4 regions of the Streptosporangium amethystogenes subsp. fukuiense genome follow, and region 3 is predicted to be linked to each of the others. Evidence: riboswitches for the same ligand, from Rfam matches in the RefSeq annotation. Region 3 holds a riboswitch; each other region holds the start of a gene.
The links. A riboswitch is a leader RNA that binds a small molecule or an ion and turns the genes downstream of it on or off. The one in region 3 is predicted to bind cyclic di-AMP.
Positions count from the first base shown of each region.

Region 1 (4,060 bases), 2.4 Mb from region 3:
CGGCAAAACCTTGTTCTGCCAGGACTTCTGTTGTCGCAGCCAGAGGGGCGTCTGCGGGCTCGTGCGGGGGCACAGTCGTGACTTAACCCCAAAGGCGCTGACATATCATGAGTACTTCACGTAGCACCTAGTATGTCAATAGTGGGCGCGCGCTATGAAGAGTAGAACTTGACGACCTTTGAACAAGGCGTTTACCGTTCCTGGCGGACGGTATTCATTTCCGGCGTCTCACGCCCGGTTTCCAGAGTGGGGGGAGTGACTCTTGATGGCATATCCAGAAGTGGATTCTCGCCATGGCGACAGCCCCCTGGGCATGAGTGATATCGGTCTCAGTGACAACGACCTCGTGCTGCTGGCTGAACTCGCCAAGGGTGTCACCGTCGACAGGGTGGGCCGCCGCCTCGATATCAGCGGCCGGACCGTCAGGCGCAGGCTCAGAGGCATCTGCGACCGCATCGGTGTCGCCACGGCGATCGAAGCCGTGGCCTGGGCGGCCCGCCGCCGCCTGATCTAGGCCCTTCCCCTGGGGCTTTCGCCCACTGCGGTCGGGTGACGCCTCGCCGCGTTGTCGTCGGCCGCCGCACCCGCGGGGCACGAGTCCTGGGGGCGCGACTCCGGGGAGCGCCGTCCGACCGGCCCTCGGCAGGGCAGGGTTCGCCGGGCAGGAGCGGGCGCGCTCCTGCCGAGGGCCGGTCGGCTCGGCCGCTCAGTCGGCGATCCGCACCCCGCCGGCGAAGGGCCGGTTGTCGATCGTGGCGATGTGGATGACGTCACCCGTCCGGGGCGCGTGGACCATCAGGCCCGCGCCGATGTAGATCCCGACGTGGTGCAGGTCGCTGTAGAAGAAGACCAGGTCGCCTGGGCGCAGATCGTTTCTGGAGATGTGGGTGCCCGCGGTCCACTGGTTGCCGGTGTAGTGCGGCAGGCTGATGCCGACCTTCTGGTAGGCCCACATGACCAGCCCGGAGCAGTCGAAGGAGTTGGGGCCCTCGGCGCCCCAGACGTACGGCTTGAGTTGCTGGGTGAGCGCCCAGCGGGCCGCCTCCGCCGCCTTGCCGCTGCCCACGATGGGCACGTCGACCTTCACCCGGGCACCCCTGTTGCTGACGGCCCTGGTGCGCACCTCGCTGAACAGGTCACTCTCGACCCGCGCGACCAGTCGCTCGATCTTGCTGCGCTTGCCCTCGATCTCCTCCAGGAGCGCCTTGACCTCCGAGGTCCTCGCCTTGGCGCTGGCCTGTGCCCGCTCGGCGGCCTCGATCGCCCGGCCGACCTGGGCGACCTCCTCGCTCTGCTGCTGCTGGAGGGCGTAGTTGGTGGTGGCCTGGTCGAGGAAGGTGTCGGGATCGGTCGCCTGGGTGAAGGCGAGTCCGGAGTTCAGGCCGCCGGACATGTAGTTGCTCTGTGCGAGGAGGGTGGCCTTGGTGCGCCGGGTCGCGAGCTCCGACTCGCTCGTCGCGAGGGTCTTCTTGGCACTTTCCGCGGCTCGCTGGGCCTGCTTGAGCCTGACCCGTTCGCCGTTGTACTGCTCGGCGAGCGTGCCGATCTCCTCGTGCAGCTTCTCGGCCTGCTTGGCCAGTTGCTGGAGGCTGGGCTCGGGATCCGCCGTGGCCGAGACCAGGGGGGTGCCGAGGGTCATGATGGCGAACGCCAGGCCGATGACCGCCATGCGGCGACTCCGCCTCCGCGGCGCGCGTTCTCGACAGCGGGCGTCGCCGCCCGCATGCTCTCCTGCGCGGTCGCGCATGCGCTTCACCAACGGGCTCCTCTCCTCGGCCGCCTACCGGGTTAGCTGACGGGTTCGGGCCGGAGGCAGCCCTACCGGGTGCGCCGGTGGCACTCGGATTCACCCCGAAGGACGTGGTGGGTCCCCGGTTCCCCTGGTCGGGAGATTCGGCGGGTCAGGCTTTTTACGTCTCTGACATCGAGCACGGAGATTAGTGCACTCGTGGTTCCTGCTCAACCAGAACTGCGAACTCAGTAGAGGTTTCGCAACTGAAATGTCACGGAAAGATCACATGGCAATATGATCAACATGGCCATTACGCTGCCTTTGCCTTCCTCGCGGCGGGCCCGGCGCGGGTCTTCCCTGGTCCGGGACCGTGCCAAAGATGAGCTGCGACACATCGGAGGCGTCGTGCGCCCAGCGTGGTAAACCAACTACCAAGGGTCATGTGATGCCTTCGGGGCCGGAGTTAAGGATGAGCCGTAATTGAAGGCCGGAGAGGACGTACGCTGATCGGTCATGGAGCAGCTTGCGGAGCATTCTCCCGTGCCGTTCGCGAACCCCGGGAAAGAAGGGGAGCGGCGAACCGGATCCGAGGGAGAGGAGCGGGAGTCACCCGCTCCCGGCGTCACCCCGGCGGTCACGGTCCGCCGCGCCCGCACCCCGGACGTCCGCGCCATCAGGCGGCTCGTCGACACCTACGGTGGAGCCGGCCCGCGCCTGCTGGAGAAGGCCACTGTCACCCTGTACGAGGACATCCAGGAGTTCTGGGTCGCGACCGACGCGGAGGGGATGATCCTCGGTTGCGGGGCGCTCCATGTCCTCTGGGAGGATCTTGCCGAAATACGGACCGTTGCCGTCGATCCGACCCGCCGGGGGATGGGAATCGGCCATCGGATCGTCTCGGCGCTCATCCGCACGGCCGCCGAGCTGGGGCTGCGCAGGGTCTTCTGCCTGACCTTCGAGGTCGACTTCTTCGCCCGGCACGGATTTCAGGAGATCCAGGGCACGCCCGTCGCCCCGGAGGTTTACGCCGAACTCCTCGCCTCCTACGACGAGGGCGTCGCGGAGTTCCTCGATCTGGAGCACGTCAAGCCCAATACCTTGGGAAACACTCGGATGCTGCTGCACCTGACACGCGAGCCCGACTCTGATGACTTTAGAGATGACTGACTGGAAAGGTGACTGTTGATTCCTATGTCGATACCTTGTGCAGCAGCAAGCATGTGCGTCTGACATTTGCCACATGCGCAGTCTAAGTGAGGTGACGCGGTGAGCACCGGACAGCCGCCGTATCCGCAGGATGATCCCGAGCGCAGTCGCACACCTTCGGGACAGCCGGATTACGGACAGCACAACCCGGGTCGAGCCCCTGGCGAACTCGACCCCGACGTGACGATCATGGGATATCGGTCGGAGGGGTCGCAGCCGAACACCGGCCCGGGGGTGGCCCAGCCCGGTTATGGCCAGCAGGGCTATGGCCAGCAGCAGGGTTATGGGCAGCAGCAGGGGTACGGGCAGCAGCCCGGTTACGGTCAGCAGGGGTACGGACAGCAGCAGTCGTACGGTCAGCAGGGCGGGACGGACATGTACGGCCAGCAGCAGGGCTACGGTCAGCAGGGCGGGACCGGCGCGTACGGGCAGCAGCCCGGCTACGGACAGCAGGCGTCCCACGAGCAGTCGGGCTACGGTCAGCAGCCCGGCTACGGTCAGCAGCCCGGTTACGGTCAGCAGTCGTCCCAGCCGGGTTACGGCCAGCAGCAGTACGGTCAGCAGCCCGACTACGGTCAGCAGCCCGGTTACGGTCAGCAGTCGTCCCAGCCGGGTTACGGCCAGCAGCAGTACGGTCAGCAGCCCGACTACGGTCAGCAGCCCGGCTATGGTCAGCAGCAGCCCGCGTACGGACAGCAGCAGGGGTACGGCCAGCCTTACGGCGGTCCTCCCGGCGCTCCCGCTCCGCTCGCCGAGTGGTGGCAGCGCCTGGTGGCGCGGATCATCGACGGAATCATCCTGGCGATCCCGACATTCATCATCAGCGGGGTGCTGACCGCCATCCTCGTGACGTCTCCCAGTTTCAACCTTGAGTCGGGCGCCGTCACGGAGGGGAGCGGCATCTTCCTCGCGAGTCTGCTCAGCTCCCTGATCGCCGCGGCGATCTACTTCGCCTACGAGTTCTTCATGATCAGTAGGGGTGGGCAGACCGTCGGCAAGATGGTCATGGGCATCAAGATCGTGCCCGTCGGCAGTGCCCTGCCGCCGGGCGGGCTCAGCTCCGACGTCGCGCTCAAGCGCGGCGGTGTGTTCTTCGGTCCGCAGTTCCTGAGCTGGATCCCC
Region 1 is NZ_JBHTEE010000001.1:7,469,207-7,473,266, forward strand. It holds gene ACFQVD_RS33155 (LuxR C-terminal-related transcriptional regulator) at 314-514, shown strand; gene ACFQVD_RS33160 (NlpC/P60 family protein) at 707-1,669, opposite strand; cyclic di-AMP (ydaO/yuaA leader) riboswitch at 1,762-1,909, opposite strand; gene ACFQVD_RS33165 (amino-acid N-acetyltransferase) at 2,246-2,899, shown strand; gene ACFQVD_RS33170 (RDD family protein) at 3,128-4,060, shown strand, end outside.
Region 1: another riboswitch for cyclic di-AMP. It lies ahead of ACFQVD_RS33160 (NlpC/P60 family protein); the one in region 3 lies ahead of ACFQVD_RS43630 (coiled-coil domain-containing protein).

Region 2 (4,060 bases), 740 kb from region 3:
CTCGGTCTCCGGCACCCTGTCGGGTCCGAGGCAGATCACGAAGATCGTCGAGGTCAACGGCTACCAGATGGAGATCGAGCCGACCGACCACCTGTCGTTCTTCACCTACACCGACCGCCCCGGCGTCGTCGGCGTGGTCGGCCGCATCCTCGGCGACCACTCGATCAACATCGCCTCGATGCAGGTGGCCCGGGACGTCAAGGGCGGCAAGGCCCTCATCGCGCTCACCGTCGACACCGCCATCCCGGCCGACGTGATCGACCAGATCGGCGCGGAGATCGGCGCCGACAGCGGCCGCTCGGTCGACCTGGCCGACTAGCGGCAGGCAAAGGATTCACCGAGGTGGCCGTCGCCCCGCACCGCGGGGCGACGGCCACCTTTCGTCTCGATATGTGAGAAGTGTGTACGCCGGGCGAGACGGCGTTCCGGCCGCCAGGTAGCCTGAGATGAAATGCGCCAGGTCCCAACCTGCCGCGACGGGGTCTGACAGGGGTGGGCCGGCGACTCTCCGGTGCCACGCCCAGATCACCGGTCCGTGATCCGGACCCGTGACATCAGGCCTGGTCGGAGCCCTGATCGGAGTCTCGACCATCGCCCTGCTCGCATCCGACCGAGACGAGATTCGCCATGTACGACATGTATCCCTGGAACCACGCCGAAGAGGTCAAGGACGAGGCCGCCGAGGCGCTCCAGACCGCCCTGGACCGCCGGGACAACGGTGGTTCTCCCATCCGCTGAACCGGTTCCCGGCGCCGACGGGGTTCCCTCGGCCGATCAGCCGGCGTGTCTCATCCGTCGGTCGCTAGTTTGATCTGCTCGGTCAACCTGACCCCCTGCGGATCGGGGCGCACCGCGCCGACGAAGGAGGACCGGCGCCAGGCGCTGAGCTTCTCCTCCTTGACCACGTCGCCGCTCCGCGGGGCGTGGACCATGTAGCCGGGCCTGGTGATCATGCCGACATGGCCGAGACCGCTGAAGAAGGCCAGGTCACCGGCCTTGAGGTCCTTCCAGGCGATCTTCTTGGAGAAGGCGGCGTACTGGTCGTTGGTGACACGGGGCAGCTTGATCCCGGCGGCGCCGTAGGCGCGGAGCATCAGGCCCGAGCAGTCGAAGCCGCCGTTGCCGGTGCCACCCCAGACGTAGGGCGTGCCGCGCTTGGACATGGCCCACTTGACGGCCGTCTGCCAGGCGGGCTTGGGGGCCGCGCTCTTCAGTGCCGCCTTCAACCTGACGGTGCCGAGCGTGGGAGCCTCGGGGGAGGGGAGAGGGGAGGCGGCCAGTGCCGCCGTCGGCGCCATGGCCGAGGCCGCGAACACCGCGGCGCCTGAGACGAGGAGGGACAGGACGCGAGAGTACATCTTGCCGGACAGGATGATTCCTTCCATAAGGCCGGCCGGGTGAGCTGTCGGGCTCGGGCGTGGAGGCCGCCCTACGGCGCGAAAGCGCACCGATTCGCCCCAAGGAATCCCGTGATGGCAGCCGGGAACGCGCTCCGGGGCGGAGCGAGGTTCCCGGGGGCCCGGTGGATCCCGAAAAAAGTGGTTCCCCGGCTCCGTACGGGCCGGTAGGGGGATGGTCCGTACGGATTAGGCATCAATGTGAATGGGGAGGACGATAACGAAACCTCACGAAACGGTCAATAGGGAGCAAAAAAGGACAAAGTGATCACACGGGCGGACGTGCGGACACGTCCGAAGGGTGAGATCGGTGTTCGATCACCGAGACGGACAGGTAAGGTGCCTGCATGGATTCGCGTAACATTCGCCTGGCGGTCATCCCCGGGGACGGGATCGGAGTCGAGGTCGTCACCGAGGGCCTGAAGGTCCTCGAAGCGGTCGGCACCAAGGTGGAGACCACCACGTACGACCTCGGGGCCAAGCGCTACCACGAGACCGGTGAGACCCTGCCCGACCCGCTGCTCGACGAGCTACGCGGATACGACGCGATCCTGCTCGGCGCGGTCGGCGACCCCAGCGTGCCCCCGGGCATCCTGGAGCGCGACCTGCTGCTCAAGCTCCGCTTCCAGCTCGACCACTATGTGAACCTCCGCCCGGTCAAGCTCTTCCCCGGCGTCGAGACGCCGCTGGGCAAGGCCCGCCCCGAGGACATCGACATGATCGTCGTCCGGGAGGGCACCGAGGGCCCATACGCCGGTGCCGGAGGGGTCATGCGCCGCGGCACGCCGCACGAGATCGCCACCCAGGAGTCGCTGAACACCGCCTACGGTGTCGAGCGCGTGGTGCGCTACGCCTTCGAGAAGGCGGTGGCCCGCCCCCGCAAGAAGCTGACGCTGGTCCACAAGACCAACGTGCTCACCTACGCCGGTGACCTCTGGGCCCGCACGTTCGACCGGATCAGCGTGGAGTACCCCGAGGTCCAGACCGACTACTGCCACGTCGACGCGGCCTCGATGTTCTTCGTCAGCCAGCCGGAGCGCTTCGACGTGATCGTCACCGACAACCTCTTCGGTGACATCCTCACCGACATCGGCGCGGCGATCGCCGGCGGCATCGGCCTGGCGGCCAGCGGCAACGTCAACCCCGACCGCACCGCGCCGAGCATGTTCGAACCGGTGCACGGCAGCGCCCCGGACATCGCGGGCCAGGGCAAGGCCGACCCGACCGCCACGATCCTGTCGGTCGCCATGCTCCTGGACCACCTGGGCCTGGCCGACGAGGCGGCCCGGGTCGAGCAGGCCGTCGCCGACGACCTGCTCGAGCGGCTGGCCGGCTGGGCTGGCCGGACCACCCAGGAGATCGGTGACGACATCACCGCGCGAGTAGCCGGCTGAGGAAGCCGCCCCCTCGACCCCGACGCGCCTGGCGGCTCCTCCGAGCCGCCGGGCGCGTTTTTGTTTCCCACGCACTGCCGGTTTTCGGCATGGATGCAGTAGTTTCCCGTTACCCGGTCCAACGCACAATGGACCCAAGGGTAAGCCAGACACCAAGGTAAGGATCCGCGTCATGACCACCGCTCAGAAGCTCAGCTTCGACGTGCAGCTCTCCGACCACGCGCGCACCGCGGCCGAGCGCGAGCAGGTAATGGCGGCTCCGGGGTTCGGCCAGGTCTTCACCGACCACATGATCTCGATCGACTACACCGAGGGCGAGGGCTGGCACGACGCCCGGCTCATGCCGTACGGCCCGCTCAGCCTCGATCCCGCGACCGCGGTCTTCCACTACGCGCAGGAGCTCTTCGAGGGCATGAAGGCGTACCGCCAGCAGAACGGTGCGATCGTGACGTTCCGCCCCGAGGCCAACGCCGCCCGCTTCAACACCTCCGCACTGCGGATGGCCATGCCCGAGCTGCCCGAGGAGACGTTCGTCGAGTCGCTGGAACTGCTCGTCCAGACCGACCGCGAGTGGGTGCCGACCACGCCCGGACACAGCCTCTACCTGCGCCCCTTCATGATCGCCACGCAGCCGGCGCTCGGGGTCAACTACCCTTCCAGGACCTACAAGTACATGGTGATCGCCTCTCCGGCGGCGGCCTACTTCGGCGGCGGGCAGGCGGTCAGCGTCTGGCTCTCCACCGAGTACACCCGCGCGGCCCCCGGTGGCACCGGCTTCGCCAAGTGCGGCGGCAACTACGCCGCGGCCTTCGTGGCCCAGCGCCAGGCCGTCGAGCAGGGCTGTGACCAGGTGGTCTGGCTGGACGCGAGCGAGCACCGCTACGTCGAGGAGATGGGCGGGATGAACCTGTTCTTCGTCTACGGCGACCGCCTGCTGACCCCGGCGCTCACCGGCACGCTGCTGCCGGGCATCACCCGCGACTCGATCCTCGCCCTGGCCGCCGACCTCGGCCTGCGGGCGGAGGAGGGGCGGCTGTCGATCGAGGAGTGGCAGCGGGGCTGCGAGTCGGGCGAGCTCACCGAGGTCTTCGCCTGCGGCACCGCCGCGGTGGTCACCCCGGTCGGCTCGGTCAAGGGCGCCGACCGCGCCTGGACGATCGGTGACGGCACCCAGGGGCCGGTCACCGGGAGGATCCGCGAGGAGCTGGTGGGCATCCAGTACGGTTCCCGCCCGGACCCGCACAACTGGGTCCACAAGATCTGCTAGTC
Region 2 is NZ_JBHTEE010000001.1:9,086,759-9,090,818, forward strand. It holds gene serA (phosphoglycerate dehydrogenase) at 1-319, shown strand, start outside; gene ACFQVD_RS40300 (C40 family peptidase) at 789-1,358, opposite strand; cyclic di-AMP (ydaO/yuaA leader) riboswitch at 1,373-1,603, opposite strand; gene ACFQVD_RS40305 (3-isopropylmalate dehydrogenase) at 1,745-2,791, shown strand; gene ACFQVD_RS40310 (branched-chain amino acid aminotransferase) at 2,964-4,058, shown strand.
Region 2: another riboswitch for cyclic di-AMP. It lies ahead of ACFQVD_RS40300 (C40 family peptidase); the one in region 3 lies ahead of ACFQVD_RS43630 (coiled-coil domain-containing protein).

Region 3 (4,060 bases):
CAATTCAACAGTATTTCCCGATACTCGCCGTGGTATTTTGGTGGAATCTGGTGAATTAAAGGGAGTGAGTCAATGCTCGCCCAGCAGCGGCAGCAGGCGATCCTGGAGAGGGTGCGGAGCAGGGGCGGGGTCAGGGTCGCCGATCTCGTCCGGGAGCTCGGCGTGTCCGACATGACGATCCGGCGCGACCTTGAGGTGCTCTCCGAGCGCGGGCTGGTGGAGAAGGTCCACGGTGGCGCCACCGCCGCCGGGTCCGGCTCGACCGAGGAACCGGGCTTCGCCGCCAAGTCGGCGCGCCAGCAGGCGGAGAAGGAGACGATCGCCCGGCGGGCCGCCCGGCTCGTCCGGCCCGCCACCGCCATCGCACTCTCCGCGGGAACCACGACCTGGACGCTCGCCCACCATGTGACCGACGTGCCCGAGCTGACCGTGATCACCAACTCGATCCGGATCGCCGACGTCTTCCACCGCTCCCCCAGGGCCGACCGCACGGTCGTGCTCACCGGCGGGGTCCGCACCCCCTCCGACGCGCTGGTCGGCCCGGTCGCGGTCACGGCGATCCGGGGGCTCCACGTCGACACCCTCTTCCTCGGCGTGCACGGGATGAGCGCCAGAGCCGGGTTCACCACACCCAACCTGCTGGAGGCCGAGACCAACCGCGAACTGGTCGCCTCCGCGCACCGCCTGGTGGTGCTCGCCGACCACACCAAGTGGGGCACGGTCGGCATCAGCACGATCGCCGAGCTGGCCCAGGCCCACGTCGTGGTCACCGACTCCGGCCTGACGGGGGAGGCCCGCGAGGAGCTCGCCGCCTCGGTGGGAGAGCTGATCATCACAGAACCGCAGCAGGAGAGCGAGAGCGTCGGCCGATGAAGCGTACGATCACCCACCTGGCCGACGGCCGGGAGCTGTTCTACTTCGACCACCGCGACGACGCCGACCGCGGGGCGGTCGACAGGCGCGACCTGCCGCCCCGCCCCACCGCCTCCGAGCTGCGCTACGACCCGCTGACCGAGGAGTGGATCGCGGTGGCCGGACACCGCCAGGGCCGCACCTTCCTGCCTCCGGCCAGCGAGTGCCCGCTCTGCCCCTCCACCTCCGGCAACCTCACCGAGATCCCCTCCGCCGCCTACGACGTGGCGGTCTTCGAGAACAGGTTCCCCTCGTTCTCCACCCGTCTGGGGGACTATCAGCAGGTCGGCGGGTTGAGTGAGGTCCGCCCCGGGATCGGCCGCTGTGAGGTGGTCTGCTTCACCGCCGAGCACGACTCCTCGTTCGCGATGCTCCCCCCCGAGCAGGTGGAGCTGGTCATGGAGGCCTGGATCGACCGTACGGCGGAGTTGTCGGCGATGCCGGGCGTGGAGCAGGTGTTCTGTTTCGAGAACCGGGGAGCCGAGATCGGCATCACCCTGCTCCACCCGCACGGCCAGATCTACGCGTACCCCTACGTGACCCCGCGCACCAGGCTGACCCTCGGGGCGGCCGGGCGCCACCGGGAGCGGACCGGCGGCAACCTGTTCGCCGACGTGCTCGCCGCGGAGCGGGAGGCCGGGACCCGGGTGGTGGCCTCGAACGAGCACTGGACGGCGTTCGTCCCGGCCGCGGCCCGCTGGCCGGTGGAGGTTCACCTCTACCCCCACCGGCAGGTCCCCGATCTGGTCGGGCTGGAGCCCGCGGAGCGCGCGGCGTTCGGACCGCTCTACACCGACGTGCTCCGCCGCCTCGACGGACTGTTCGGCGTGCCGATGCCCTACATCGCGGCCTGGCACCAGGCGCCGGTCAACACCGGTCGCGACCTGTCGTACGCGCACATGGAGCTGTTCAGCATCCGCCGCGCGCCGAACAAGCTGAAATATCTCGCCGGCTCCGAGTCGGCCATGGGCGCCTTCGTGAACGACGTGCTACCCGAGGAGGCAGCACACCTTCTGCGCTCTGTTGTCACGAACTGATCACCAATTGGTCTCGTCTTGAAGTCGCGTGACCCTGTGTTTACCACTACTATCCTTCCCACATCGGCTGCAACAGCCGATATGCCTAATCCCAGGCGCATCGCCCGGGAGCCGGGGAACCACCGCACCTGGGGTGAAACCACTTCGGTGGAAGGGCGTTCTCCAGCCCGAACCCGTCAGCTAACCCGGTAGGCGGAAGGAGAGGAGAGTTCGTGGCGGCCCCGTCCCCCACGTTCCGTCGGCATGCGGCTCTGGCCCTTTGTTTGAGCCTGATCGCCACGTTCACCCTCGGCGCCCCCACCGCGGGAAGCGCGGAGCCCAAGCCGACCGAGGCCAAGCTCCGCGCCGAGCTGGCCAAACTCGGCAAGAAGGTCGACTCGCTGATCGAAGCCTACGCGGCCAAGCGCGAGTCCCTCAAGAAGGCGCAGAAGGCCGAGGCCGTCGCCAAGCAGAACCTGGCCAGGGCCGAGGACCTCTACGCCAGGGCGGAAAAACAGGTCGACTCCATAGTCCAGCTCCGTTACCAGAGCAGCACCGGCGGCCTGCCCGCGCTGCTGTTCGCCGACGACATGGGGGGAGCCGCGGTGATGGAGCAGCTCACCGCCCAGCAGAGCGCCCACCTGCAGGGTTTCGCCGAGAGCCTCGAACGCAGGAAGAGGGCGACCGAGACGGCCGCCAAGCTCACCGACGACATCGGTAAGGAGGCCAGAGAGATGCAGACCCAACGCGACGAGGTCGAAGACGTGATCAAGGACATCAAGAACAAGCTCGACCAGCTCGCCCCCGTCGGCTCCGGCCGCCGCGCCGATGGCAGCTGGGCCCCGCAACTCCCCACCGGCGCCGACAACATCACCGATCGGACCCGGATCATGCGTGAGGCCGTCAAGAGACGCTTCGACCTCCCGTACTCGGTCGGTTGCTACCGGTCCGCGAACGACGGCGGCGAGCACCCCCTCGGCCGCGCCTGCGACTTCATGATGAGCACCGGCGGCACGATGCCCTCGGCCGCCAATCTCCGGCTCGGCGACGAGATCGCCGCCTGGGCCATCAAGAACAAGGCCAAGCTCGGGGTGAAGTACGTGATCTGGCGCCAGCGCATCAACCACGGCTCCGGCTGGAGAACCATGTCCAACCGCGGCGGCATCACCGCCAACCACTACGACCACCCGCACATCTCGATGTACTAGCGCCGTCCCCGCGGGGACCGCTGAGGCGTTGCGGCCACAGGTACGTCAGCGGGTCGGTGTCCGGGGGCGATTCCACCAGAGGGAGAGGGACAGGGCCGCGGTGATGAGGGCGGCGCCGCCGGCGGCGAAGGCGGGGGCCGTGTCGACCTGTTGCCGGATGACGGTGAAGCTGCCGGGGAGGGCGTCGAGGGCGCTCTGGAGCTGGTCGGCGTTCTCAGCGCGGTGGTAGGAGCCGCCGGTGCTCTGGGCTATCCGCTTGAGTGCGGGCTCGTCGATGACACGGGGGTTGCGGCCCCTGTCGAATCCGCCGCGACCGCCGAAGCCGCCGCCCCAGCCGCCGAATCCGCGGCCGTCGAACTGTGAGTTGTCACAGACCATCGGGGCCGGGTTCGTGGTGCCGAAGCCGATGGTGAAGACACGGACGCGGCGCAGAGCCGCCTCCTGGGCGGCGAGCTGCGGGTCGACGCCCTGGGTGTTGGCGCCGTCGGTGAGCACGACGATCGCGGCACCGGCGTAGCCTGGCCCGCCGCCGGGGTTCGCCCCGGTGGAGGCGACCGACGGGTCGACCTCCGCGATCGCGTCGATCGAGGTGAGCACGGCCTGCCCGATCGCGGTGCCCCGGGACACGGTGAGGCCGTCCAGCGCCTCGATCAGCGAGTCGGTGTCGTCGGTGGGCGGGACGAGCAGACCCGCGGTGCCCGCGAAGGTGACCAGGCCGATGCGCGGCCCGCCCCGCTGCGACTCGATGAACTCGGCGGCGGCTTTCCTCGCGGCGGTGATGCGGTTGGGGTCGACGTCCGTGGAGCACATGGAGCCGGAGGTGTCGAAGGCGAGCAGGATCGTCGCCGACGTCTGTGGCACCGGGACCGACGCCTGTGGTCGCGCGGCCCCGACCGCGAGCAGCGCGAGTCCGGCTACGAACAG
Region 3 is NZ_JBHTEE010000001.1:9,825,561-9,829,620, reverse strand. It holds gene ACFQVD_RS43640 (DeoR/GlpR family DNA-binding transcription regulator) at 73-873, shown strand; gene galT (galactose-1-phosphate uridylyltransferase) at 870-1,949, shown strand; cyclic di-AMP (ydaO/yuaA leader) riboswitch at 2,022-2,158, shown strand; gene ACFQVD_RS43630 (coiled-coil domain-containing protein) at 2,213-3,136, shown strand; gene ACFQVD_RS43625 (VWA domain-containing protein) at 3,182-4,060, opposite strand, start outside.

Region 4 (4,060 bases), 250 kb from region 3:
ACCCTGCCGATCCAGGCCGCGCGCCCGCCGAGGCGGCAGACGCCGATGGCCACGTTGGACTCCGCGCCACCCACGCCGAGCCCGAAGTCGCGGGCGTGCCTGAGCGGGCCGGTGCGCCGCGCGCTGAACAGCGCCATGCTCTCGCCGAGCGTTACCAGGTCGGTCATCGGAAAACGTCTCCTCGGTAGGTGGGCGGGCCGTGCCCGGCTCGACCGATCAGCGGGTGGAGGCCCGGTCGACCGGCGTGTCCCCATAGTGGTGATCAACGGCAAAATAGGCGAGTACGGTCCCCGATGGCCACTGTGCGGCACGACGTTCGCGGAGCGGAAAAGGAGAGAGACCGGCCGGGTCCGGTTTCCCGGGCCGTCGTGTGGCGCGACGTGCGCGGAGTGAAGAAGGGGTGAGACCCGCCAGGCTCCGTTCTCTCCCGTACCGATAATTTTTGCCTGGACCAGGGCAGAACTGTCCCTCGGGATGGTTGACAGGCCAAAATTGGTCCGTGGTCAGGATCGGATCGGTAGGAATGAGCGATTGCGAGGGTGGGAGGCTTCCGCCAGTTCTGGGCCAGTTGTTCGCTGACGGGGCCGACGGGAGCAGCGGGGGAGAGGGCCGGAGGCTCTCGGTGGACCTGCCACCGGGTGACGTGGTGTGGCCCGACCCCGGTTACGCTCAGCTCTCCTTTCGTCGCCGTCCGGCGTTCTGGCTCAGTGAGGTGGCGGTCTCCGGCGAGTACTGGGCACGGCTGCGGGCGCAGCACGAGCACTCCGGCCTGTGGCCGGTGCTGCTGGAGGACTCGGTGCAGCCCTGGTCGGCCGGTCAGATCGCCCCGGACACCGCCGTCGAGATCGACAACTACCACGCGGCCGCCTTCATGGCCGAGGTCTGGTCCGACTGGATCGCCAAGGCGCACGTCGACCAGCTCGAAATCCTCGACCCCTTCGGAGTCGAATGTCCTGGTCCGGCCCCGGCGGGAAGGCTCGCCGCCGATCCCGGCGTGGTCGCCGACTGGTACGCCGGCCTGGTGGCCGAGCGCCGGACCCCGCTCGGGCTCGTCGCGGTCGAGCGCGGGGCCGACGCCCTCGCCGTGATGGGCTGGCAGGGCGCCCTGAACCACAACGAGTGGATGGTCCCGCTCGCGGCGGTGGTGCGGAGCTGGGAGGACAGGTTCGGGGTGCGGCTGGTCGGGATGGGGTTCAACACCCTCGACCTCAGCGTCGCCGCGCCCCCGACGACCTCGGAGCACGCCCTGCACGTCGCCGCGGAGCACTGGACGTTCTGCCCGGACAGCATCATCCAGGGCGCGGGGACCCTCGTCGACTACGCCGAGCAGATCAAGGGCAGGAACGCCTGGTCGTTCTGGTGGGACTGAGCTCGCCCCCGGAGGCGCGGCTTCCGGCGATGCGCGTCTTTGGCGGTGGTCCACTGTCTCTCCGGGCGTGAAAGGGCTTCGAGTGCGGACGACCCTCGGGCGACCGGGCTCCCCGCGGGGGCGGAAAGGTCTCGGATGCGGGGCTCCGGGGGCGAAACCCGGGATCGGCAAGACGTTCTCGCTGGTAGGGCGGCTGTTGGTGGGACGGGGTCTCCAGTGGGGCTTTCTTGAAGCTTGCAGGTAGATCTTCTGGGGTTTTCATGGCATTTGCTTTGCTTTGTCCGATTTCGGCGGGTAGTGTCCACGGATATCGGTTGGCGACCTGCCCTTCACAAGAGGGAGCGGCCGGCCGACGTCGAATCCCATCGGCCCCCAGGGGCCAGGGAACCGGGGAACCACTTTCCTGGGGTGAATCCGCTGCGAACGTGCGGCGGTAGGGCAACTCCACCGCCCGAACCCGTCAGCTAACCCGGTAGACGAGCTGGAGAGGAGATCCCCCTCATGGATCACCGCGTCACCACGTCGGTGCCCGCCCTGCCCGTGCCGACCACCTGAACCTCGTCCTTTCCTTCGCCGCGCCTGATCGCGGCGTCTGGACCGTGCTCCGCGTGACGACCCGCTGATCTCGCCACGCCACTTTTCCGAAGAGCGCGTCCCCGCCAGTGCACCTCTTGCCGTGTGTCGCAGCTGGTTGTCCCGTTCCCTCGCGAAAGAGCCCATTCTTCATGCGTCTTCCTTTCGGCCTGCCCGAGAACGGCCTGCCCAAGAGCCTCCCGTACAAGAACCGCCTCGCCACCGCCGCCCTCGTCGGTGCCGGCCTGCTCGTCTCCGGCGGCGTCGTCTCCGCGCTGCCCGCCTCCCCCGCGGCCGCCGCCCCCGCCTCCGTCGCCTCCCCCGGAGCGGACACCGAGCCGGTCGCCAACGGGGTCGTGCTCCTCCAGGGCTCGACCAGGGCCTCCTACTTCTGGGACGACTCCTCGGGCAGGGCCGGCGACACCGGTCTGCCGGCCAGTGGCAAGCCGATGCAGAAGGGCATGATCGCCAGCCCGAGCTGGCCCCTGTTCACCGAGGGCTACGTCGTCTACAAGGGCAAGAAGGCCAAGTTCTTCGTCGGTGACCGCGGTCCCGGCGTGCCCTCCAATTCGGGCGTCATGATCGACCTCGACGCCAAGACCTTCGCCGACCTGACCGGCGGCCGGTTCAACCCCGCCACGCTCGGCGTGGACGGCAACGGCGGCATGGGCCACATCGACGTCAAGTACGTGGTCACCAAGTGGGGGGACGGCGTGGGCAAGAAGAACCACCCCGTGGCGTTCTCCACCGGTGCCTGGCGTTACCGGGACGCGAACCCGGCGAAGCCCCCGCAGACGGCCCTGGTCAAGGCCGAGCGGTCCAAGAAGTCCGTGAAGACCCAGCAGGCGATCCAGACGTTCGCCAAGCCCAAGATCATGTCCGAGCCCCTCACCGCGCCCGAGGCGATCATCGCCGCCAAGCCGCTCGCCCTGTCCGGCGCCGCCGGGGCCGCCGAGCAGGAGGTCCGGGACCTGGGCGCCACCGCCCCGGTGGCGGCCGAGACCTCGACCGGTCCCTCCACGGCCGCCTCCCTGGCCCTGGCGGGAGTGCTCGCCGCGGGCGGCGGCACCTACCTGGTCGCCGGCCGTCTCCGCCGCAGGGCGGTCGCTGAGGAGAGTTGAGGTCCGGCGCGATCTCCGGCCCACCCCGCACCGACGCGATCGATGAGCTCACCGTCCCGGTGACGTCCGGGCGGTGAGCTCCTGTCGAGGCCCGTGCCCTTCCGCAAGGGCACGGGCCTCGGCAGGATCAGATCTCGAGTTTCTCCTCGATGCCGCGCAGGATGTGCCGCGCGAGCGCGAGGTTGGCCCGGTTCCGGTCGAGGGCCATGTAGATGAACAGGCCTTTGCCGCTCCGGCCGGAGAGCGGGCGGATCACGTGGTACTGCGTGCCGAGCGTGATGAGGATGTCCTCGATGCCGTCCTTGAGGCCGAGCGACTCCATGGTCCGCATCTTGGCCTTGACGACCTCGGTGTTGCCCGCGGCCGCCACCTGGAGGTCGAGATCCTTGGAGCCGCCGAGCGCGCCCAGCGCCATCCCGCTGTTGTAGTCGACGATGACCGCGCCGATGGCACCGTCGATCGCCATCATCTCCTTGAGAGAGATGTCCATGTTGCCCATTTCTGTCTCCGATCACTGGGTTATCGAGATACGCGAGGTGATGGCGGCCAACCTGGCCGCCGTCTTGCGGCCCTCCAGCCGGAGCAGCCCGAGATTGGTCCCCGGGCGTGCCAGGACTGTGAGGACGATCTTGGGTCCGGCGGCGTAGCAGGCCGTGTAGCCGTTGGTGCCGGAGATCAGCGTCTCCTCGAAGGTGCCCTTGCCGGCCATGTCGGTCATCCGGCGGCTGAGGGCCAGGAGCGCGGAGGAGAGCGCGCCGGTCTGCTCGGCGGCGATGTCACGGCCCAGATCGCTGGCCAGGGTCAGGCCGTCGACGCTGCACACGACGCTCCCGTCCACGTCCGGGATGCGCTCTCGCAGCAGCGCCATCTCCTGGCGTATCTCCTCACGCAGTTCCACCGGCACCCTCCTTCCGATCAGCTTCAGCGTCCGCAGCCTTATCGGCGGCATCGAACCAGGCTCAAGTCAGTGCCTCCAATGCGTTCCTGAGCCGGATGA
Region 4 is NZ_JBHTEE010000001.1:9,572,807-9,576,866, forward strand. It holds gene ACFQVD_RS42425 (sugar kinase) at 1-167, opposite strand, end outside; gene ACFQVD_RS42430 (DUF4253 domain-containing protein) at 623-1,369, shown strand; cyclic di-AMP (ydaO/yuaA leader) riboswitch at 1,713-1,863, shown strand; gene ACFQVD_RS42435 (hypothetical protein) at 2,095-3,063, shown strand; gene ACFQVD_RS42440 (hypothetical protein) at 3,191-3,562, opposite strand; gene ACFQVD_RS42445 (roadblock/LC7 domain-containing protein) at 3,575-3,961, opposite strand; gene ACFQVD_RS42450 (hypothetical protein) at 4,023-4,060, opposite strand, start outside.
Region 4: another riboswitch for cyclic di-AMP. It lies ahead of ACFQVD_RS42435 (hypothetical protein); the one in region 3 lies ahead of ACFQVD_RS43630 (coiled-coil domain-containing protein).